One region of the Ensifer sp. B1-9 genome, then DNA from elsewhere that is predicted to be linked to it. Evidence: riboswitches for the same ligand, from Rfam matches in the RefSeq annotation. Region 1 holds a riboswitch; the other holds the start of a gene.
The links. Region 1 has a riboswitch for cobalamin ahead of bluB (5,6-dimethylbenzimidazole synthase). Riboswitches for the same ligand answer to the same signal wherever they lie in the genome.

Region 1 (3,403 bases):
CGCCGGCAACAATCGCTCCGCCGATATCCGCCGCGTCGCCAATCTCCTGCAGGTGTCCTCGGCTTTCGGTCGGGCGATGGAGACGGTCGACCGGCTGACGATGAGCGCGACGCTCTACCCGGCCTTGAAGACATTGCTGGCGAAGGGCAAGCTGACCGAGGCGGAAGCCGCCAACGTCATCGCATCCTGCGCCGAGGGCTATTCGTTTCCGACCAATCTCGATCGGGATCCGCCGCTCGGCGGCCTGGCACCGAAGACGCAGGCGCAGTTGATGCGCGAGGCACTGGCTGCGGGAACGAGCGAGCAGGACTTTCAAGCGGCACTCGATGCACAGGCACGGCGCAAGCTGAGCTGACGGTTCAATCTCACATTTGACGGGCTCCCGATGCGTTGCGCTCGGGAGCCGTACCTGTTTCACGCGATCATTCCCGAGGGAGAATTCGATGAACGGACAAATGCAAGGCAAGATCGCCATCGTCACCGGTGGCACGCAAGGACTGGGCGCAGCGATTGCCGGCCTTTTCGCCGAACGCGGTGCAGCCGGCATCGTCATTTGCGGGCGCAATGCCGCCAAGGGGCGCGCGAAGGCGGAGGAAATCGGCAAGGCCAGCGGCGCGAAGGTGGTCTATGTCGAGGCCGATCTTGAAAAGGTGGAGCTCGCGCGGAAGGTCGTTGCCGCCTGCGATGCGGAGTTCGGCCGGGTCGATGCGCTGGTCAATGCTGCGGCCATTACCGATCGCGGCACGATCCTCGACACGACACCGGAGCTCTTCGACCGGATGTTCGCCATCAATGTACGGGCGCCGTTCTTCCTGATGCAGGAGACGGTGAAGGTGATGCGGCGCGAGCGGACCGAAGGCACGATCGTCAATATCGGTTCCATGTCGGCGATGGCCGGGCAGCCCGTCATCGCGGCCTATTGCGCATCGAAAGGGGCCCTCGAAACGCTGACCAAGAACACGGCCTACGCGCTGTTACGCAACCGCATCCGCGTCAACGGCCTGAATATCGGCTGGATGGCATCCGAAGGCGAAGATCGCATCCAGCGCGAGTTTCACGGCGCCGCCGCAGACTGGCTCGAAAAGGCGGCCGCCAGCCAACCGTTCGGCAGGCTCGTCGATCCGGCGGAGGTCGCGCGCGCCTGCGCCTATCTGTCTTCGGCCGAATCCGGGCTGATGACCGGATCGGTGATCTGCTTCGACCAGTCGGTCTGGGGCGGCTATGACGGTTCGCCGCATCCGGTGGCGCCGCTTTAGATCACGGTGATCGATCCTTATAAGTAGAGCGGGATGCGGGCGGAAAACCGCCGGCACTTTTCCTCACCCGCCCTGACGGGTGCTTGTCTTTCCCTGGCGGCTGTGCCCTTATGGCGCCGTCAGGTGCCCGCGCGAGCGGGAGAATCGGGAATCCGGTGTCATTCTGGAACGTGCCCAACGCTGTGACGGGGACGGTTGCCTCTCGAAGTGCCTTGAATTGATTCAAGGTTTTGCCACTGGATCTTCAAGCGATCTGGGAAGGTGGGGCGACCGGTTGAACCGAAGTCAGAAGACCGGCCTGGCGAGATAGACCGAACCCCGCGTGGACGGCGGGAGGTTTTCGCATTGTTGGGGATCGAACGATGCTGACTGAACCGAAGGGCGGCCTTGCGGCTGCCGGTGCCTTTTCGCTGGAAGAGCGGGAGGCCGTCTACCGCGCCATCGAAACACGCCGCGACGTGCGCGATGAATTCCTGGACAAGCCTTTGCCCGACGAACTGGTGAAGCGGCTGCTGACGGCGGCGCACAGCGCGCCGTCCGTGGGTTTCATGCAGCCCTGGAACTTCGTGCTGGTGCGGGCGCCGGAAACGCGCGAACGCGTCTGGCAGGCCTTTCGCCGTGCCAATGACGAGGCGGCGCGGATGTTTGCGGAGGAACAACAGGCCAAGTATCGATCACTGAAGCTCGAAGGCATTCGCAAGGCGCCGCTCAGCATCTGCGTCACCTGTGATCGCACACGCGGCGGCGCCGTCGTTCTCGGCCGCACGCACAATCCGCAGATGGATGTCTATTCGACGGTTTGCGCCGTGCAGAACCTGTGGCTGGCGGCGCGCGCCGAAGGGGTCGGCGTCGGCTGGGTCAGCATCTTCCACGAGACGGAAGTCAAGGCGATCCTCGGCATCCCCGATCATATCGAGATCGTTGCCTGGCTCTGCCTCGGCTATGTCGATCGCCTCTATCAGCAGCCCGAGCTGGCGGTGAAAGGGTGGCGCCAGCGCTTGCCGCTGGAAGAACTGGTCTTCGAGGAAGGCTGGGGAACTGCAGCGACGGATCGTTCCGACATCAATTCTGGACCGGTTGATAGGCCGGTCCCTTTGGGTGCTTGAGGTCGATCGAGGTTTCTTCGTTGGGCAGGAAGGTCGGGCCGACGACGCGCACCTTGTTCTTGGATGGGTCGTAGGGGCGCTCCTCGGGCGGCGCCTTAGCGGTCGTTGCATCTGCCGGTTTCTTGGTTTCGATCACCACGATTGACGACTGGTCATCGCCGGTCATCGTACCGGTCGCTTTCGGCGAGGTCGCGGCCGTCTGCGGTATCTGGCAGCCGCACATGCCGGGTTTGCTGATGCCGCGGGTGCGATAGGCGAAGGCATTGGGCATTTCGGTATAGGGCCGGCCGGTCACGGCCGAGACCATCTGTTCGCTCTCCTCCGTGTTGAGGTCGTGGAAGTAGAGCTCCGTCTCGGCGCCAGGGCAGCGCGCCCGGCAGGCCTGTTCGTCACGCGGGAAGTCGGCGGGCGTCGCATCCGAAGAGATCGGGAAGAAGGCGCCGTCGCAGGTGCGCACGCACATGGTCCGCAACGTCCCGCGATAGTAGCCGTCCTGCGGCGCATAGCCGTCTTCGCCATGCCCAAGCATCGGCCCGTAGGCGTCGTCAGGCGGCAGATCGGCGATGATGTTGCGGTGCGTCTCCGGCTCTTCGGGTTCGACGCTCGCAAAATAGTCGCGGTCGCTGTAGCAGCCGTTGATCTCGAGCGCGGCGACGATACGGCGACGGGTGTCTTCGCTGCCGCCGGCGACGATCTGCTCACGCTCCGATTTCAGCATGCGCAGGTTGTCTTCCATCTCGGCGATGAGGCTGTCGAGCTCGCTGCAGGTGTCGGGGTCTCCGCCGTCGAAGGTGGCGACGCTGCCGCCACCGCAGCCCGCGCGCCGGCGATCGTTCTTCGCCCGGCGCAACTCGATGTTCTGGCGTGAGATGGCGCTGGCATAGTCGCGGGCGTCGGCATTGCTGGCGACGATGTCGGACATTTGCGCAAGCCGGGTGTTCAGCCGGTCGCACACGGTCGATGCCAGCGAAGGATCGGCACCGACCAGAGCCAACGGCACAAGCGCCGCAGCGACGTGTTTCAAGCGCGGGAACACGGGCG
Region 2 (3,403 bases), on a different contig from region 1:
CCCATGCGGGCGTAGGAGAGGTCCTCGTTGAATTCGCTGGCCTCGCTCACCTGCAGGATTTCCGAGCAGAGATTACTCATGGTGATGCGGCCGGCGATCGGGTTTGCCCGGTTCACCGTGTCCTCGAACATGATGTAGGGATAACCACTTTCGAACTGGATCTCGGCGATGACCTGGAAGAACTCGCGCGCCTTGACCTTCTTCTTGCGGATGCGCGCATCCTCGACCATCTCGCGATACTTCTCCGTTACCGAAATCTCGGTCAGCGGCATGCCGTAGACGCGCTCAACATCATAGGGCGAGAACAGATACATGTCCTCGTTGTTGCGAGCGAGCTCAAAGGTGATGTCCGGGATCACGACGCCGAGGGATAGCGTCTTGATGCGGATCTTCTCGTCGGCATTCTCGCGTTTGGTATCGAGGAAACGCATGATGTCGGGGTGGTGGGCATGCAGATAGACGGCGCCTGCGCCTTGGCGGGCGCCAAGCTGATTGGCGTAGGAGAAGGAGTCTTCGAGCAGCTTCATGATCGGGATGATGCCGGACGACTGGTTCTCGATCTGCTTGATCGGTGCGCCCATCTCTCTGATATTGGTGAGCGACAGCGCCACGCCGCCGCCGCGCTTGGAAAGCTGCAGCGCCGAATTGATCGCGCGCCCGATACTCTCCATGTTGTCCTCGATCCGCAGCAGGAAGCAGGAGACGAGCTCGCCGCGGCTCTTCTTGCCGGCATTGAGGAAAGTCGGTGTCGCTGGCTGGAAACGGCCGGAAATGATCTCGTCGACGAGATCGCGGGCAAGCTGCTCGTTGCCGCGCGCCAGCGTCATCGCCACCATGCAGACGCGATCCTCGTAGCGCTCCAGGTAGCGCTTTCCGTCGAAGGTTTTCAGCGTATAGGAGGTGTAATATTTGAACGCGCCGAGGAAGGTCGGAAAACGGAACTTCTTGGCGTAGGCGTGGTCATAGAGGTCGCGCACGAAGTTGAAGGAGTACTGGTCCAGCACCTCCTGTTCGTAATAGCCCTCGGTCACCAGATAATCGAGCTTTTCCCTGAGGTTATGGAAGAAGACCGTGTTCTGGTTGACGTGCTGGAGGAAGTACTGTTTCGCCGCCAGCCGGTCCTTGTCGAGCTGGATCCGGCCCTCTTGGTCATAGAGGTTAAGCATCGCGTTCAGTGCGTGATAGTCCAGCGCCGCTTCCGTCGCCTTCAGGGGGTGTTCGCGTGTTGTGACGTCCAAAATCGTTCCATCCCGTTTTTGACATTAGCGACGTCTTCGTCCGTTCCGATTAGCTCGAAACGATAAAGATAAGGCACGCAGCACTTGGCCGAGATGACGTCGCCGGCGACCCCGTAGGTCGCGCCGAAATTGCTGTTGCCCGCGGCAATTACGCCGCGGATGTGAGAGCGGTTGCCCGCGTCGTTCAAGAAGCGGATTACCTGTTTCGGCACGGCACCCCGGCCGTCGTCGCCGCAATAGGTGGGCACGACCAGCACATAGGGTTCGGTGACGGTAAGTGTATCCTTACCTTCCGCGAGTGGTATGCGCTTCGCGCGAAGGCCGAGTTTTTCGACGAAGCGACGGGTGTTTTCCGAGCGGCTGGAAAAATAGACGATAAGCCCCACCGCCTGTCTCCTCTAAGCAAGCGTGCTGATCTTGTCGGGGCGGAAACCCGCCCAGTGTTCGGGGCCGGCGACGACGACGGGGAGCTGCATGTAGCCGAGGCCCTTGACCGTCTCGAGCGCGTCCTGGTCAACGGAGATATCGATGACCTCGTAGCTGACGCCCTGGCGATCGAGCGCCCGATAGGTCGCGGTGCATTGGACACAGGCGGGCTTGCTGTAGACGGTGACGTTCATTTCTTCCTCGTTTGGTCGGCTGGATAGGGGCAAGAGAAGGCGCGTGGACACGCGACCGCGATCCGGCGAAATGCAGGGCTGTCATGGCTGTGGCTTGCTCGGATATGGAGCCCGGGCACGCCTCTTCTTCAGCTGCGCGGGAAACCGCGCCTCTTGACTGGCGAGTGATAGGATTTCGATGACGCAGACATGACTTCACCCCGAAGCTTTCGACAGGCTGCCGGGGAGACGTCGAGACGATCAGGCAGGCTCATCCTGCCGTACTCAACCCCTCCGGACACCCCGCCCGTGGACGTTTGTTGCTCGAGGCAGGTCTCCTGGCTCACGGGTCGACGCTTCCATCCCGACCTTCCCGAGGCCTCATGCCTCAGTGGTCCAATTCCGGACAGTTGCTCGCCGTCTACAGTTGCGGGGGCAGCTACGGCATAGCCGGGCGGAAAGCCGCCGGCGCACCGTATTCCCGTCTTAGCTCCCAATCCTTGCGAATCGGAAGAACCTCGAACACTAGATATAGTATCTGATCGCAAATTTGCGTCAATAGGTGCGCGATGTCAAAGACCCGGTGCGGAGGGTCGTTTCTTTCTCGGTATGGATAACGGGAAGTAAACGGCAGACTGCAGCGGAACCTACTGGGGGAGGCTTGTTGGCTTCAATCTGGCGCGCTCCGCCAATGTGCGTCGTGGCGCCGCCGCGGCGATTGCGAGGTTTCTGGCCGAAGGTCTCTGCGGTGTGGTCCGCTCGATCGCGGGATGCTGCACCAGAAGATCCGGACAGGTTCTGTCTCGGCAATCCATCAGTCGCAAAGCGAGATGCTGACGTCCCTGTTTTCGCCGGGCTGCGCGCGCGGCGAGATCGTCACGGCTGGCAGCGTGTTGGTGCGGTCCCTCTTTGGTGAGGGTTTCGGCGCGAATGACGTGTCTTCCTTCGACCAGTGCCATGGATCGGCAACGTCGCCGACGCGCGCGCGGATGGTCTCGTGATCCCGCGTCAGGCCGATATCCCGGAGCTGGAATTCGCTGAACGTATCGATGGCGATGGTCGAGTTGAGGGCGCTCCCGGCCTGCTTCAGGACATGAAGGATCGTTGATCGCACTGCGCTAAGCATTGCTATCCTCTTTGTTTTCGCTGTTGTGTTCGCCAAAAAAGTGAGGAATTTTGCTGCTTCGCGCAAAGCGATTTCTCGCATGCTGGCATAAAGAATGCTTATCTCAGCGCCATGAGCAAGATACCTCCCATGAGTGCGGTGCGCGCCTTCGAAGCCGCCGCCAGGCACCTGAGTTTCACCCGCGCGGCCAAGGAACTCGGGATGACTCAGGCTGCCGTCAGCTACCAGATCCGGCTGCTGGAGGAGCGCATCGGCACGCCGCTCTTCGTGCGGCTTGCGCGCGAGGTGCGGTTGACGGCCGCCGGGCGGCAGTTGGCGCCGAAGGTGACGGAGGCGATCGATCTGCTGGGCGCGGCCTTCTCCGAGATTGCCGACAAGACCGAACATCACCTGCACATTTCCGTGCTTCCAACCGTCGTTTCGAGCTGGCTCGGCCCCAG

Region 2: another riboswitch for cobalamin. It lies ahead of nrdH (glutaredoxin-like protein NrdH); the one in region 1 lies ahead of bluB (5,6-dimethylbenzimidazole synthase).

Annotation. Positions count from the first base shown of each region.
Region 1 is NZ_JBCHVG010000011.1:189,728-193,130, reverse strand. Features, by position in the region: gene ACQ5BM_RS21515 (phytanoyl-CoA dioxygenase family protein) at 1-355, shown strand, start outside; gene ACQ5BM_RS21510 (SDR family oxidoreductase) at 444-1,256, shown strand; cobalamin riboswitch at 1,361-1,572, shown strand; gene bluB (5,6-dimethylbenzimidazole synthase) at 1,619-2,362, shown strand; gene ACQ5BM_RS21500 (DUF2865 domain-containing protein) at 2,319-3,398, opposite strand.
Region 2 is NZ_JBCHVG010000009.1:140,470-143,872, reverse strand. Features, by position in the region: gene nrdE (class 1b ribonucleoside-diphosphate reductase subunit alpha) at 1-1,238, opposite strand, end outside; gene nrdI (class Ib ribonucleoside-diphosphate reductase assembly flavoprotein NrdI) at 1,208-1,624, opposite strand; gene nrdH (glutaredoxin-like protein NrdH) at 1,637-1,858, opposite strand; cobalamin riboswitch at 2,149-2,373, opposite strand; gene ACQ5BM_RS18125 (hypothetical protein) at 2,652-2,963, opposite strand; gene ACQ5BM_RS18120 (LysR substrate-binding domain-containing protein) at 3,093-3,403, shown strand, end outside.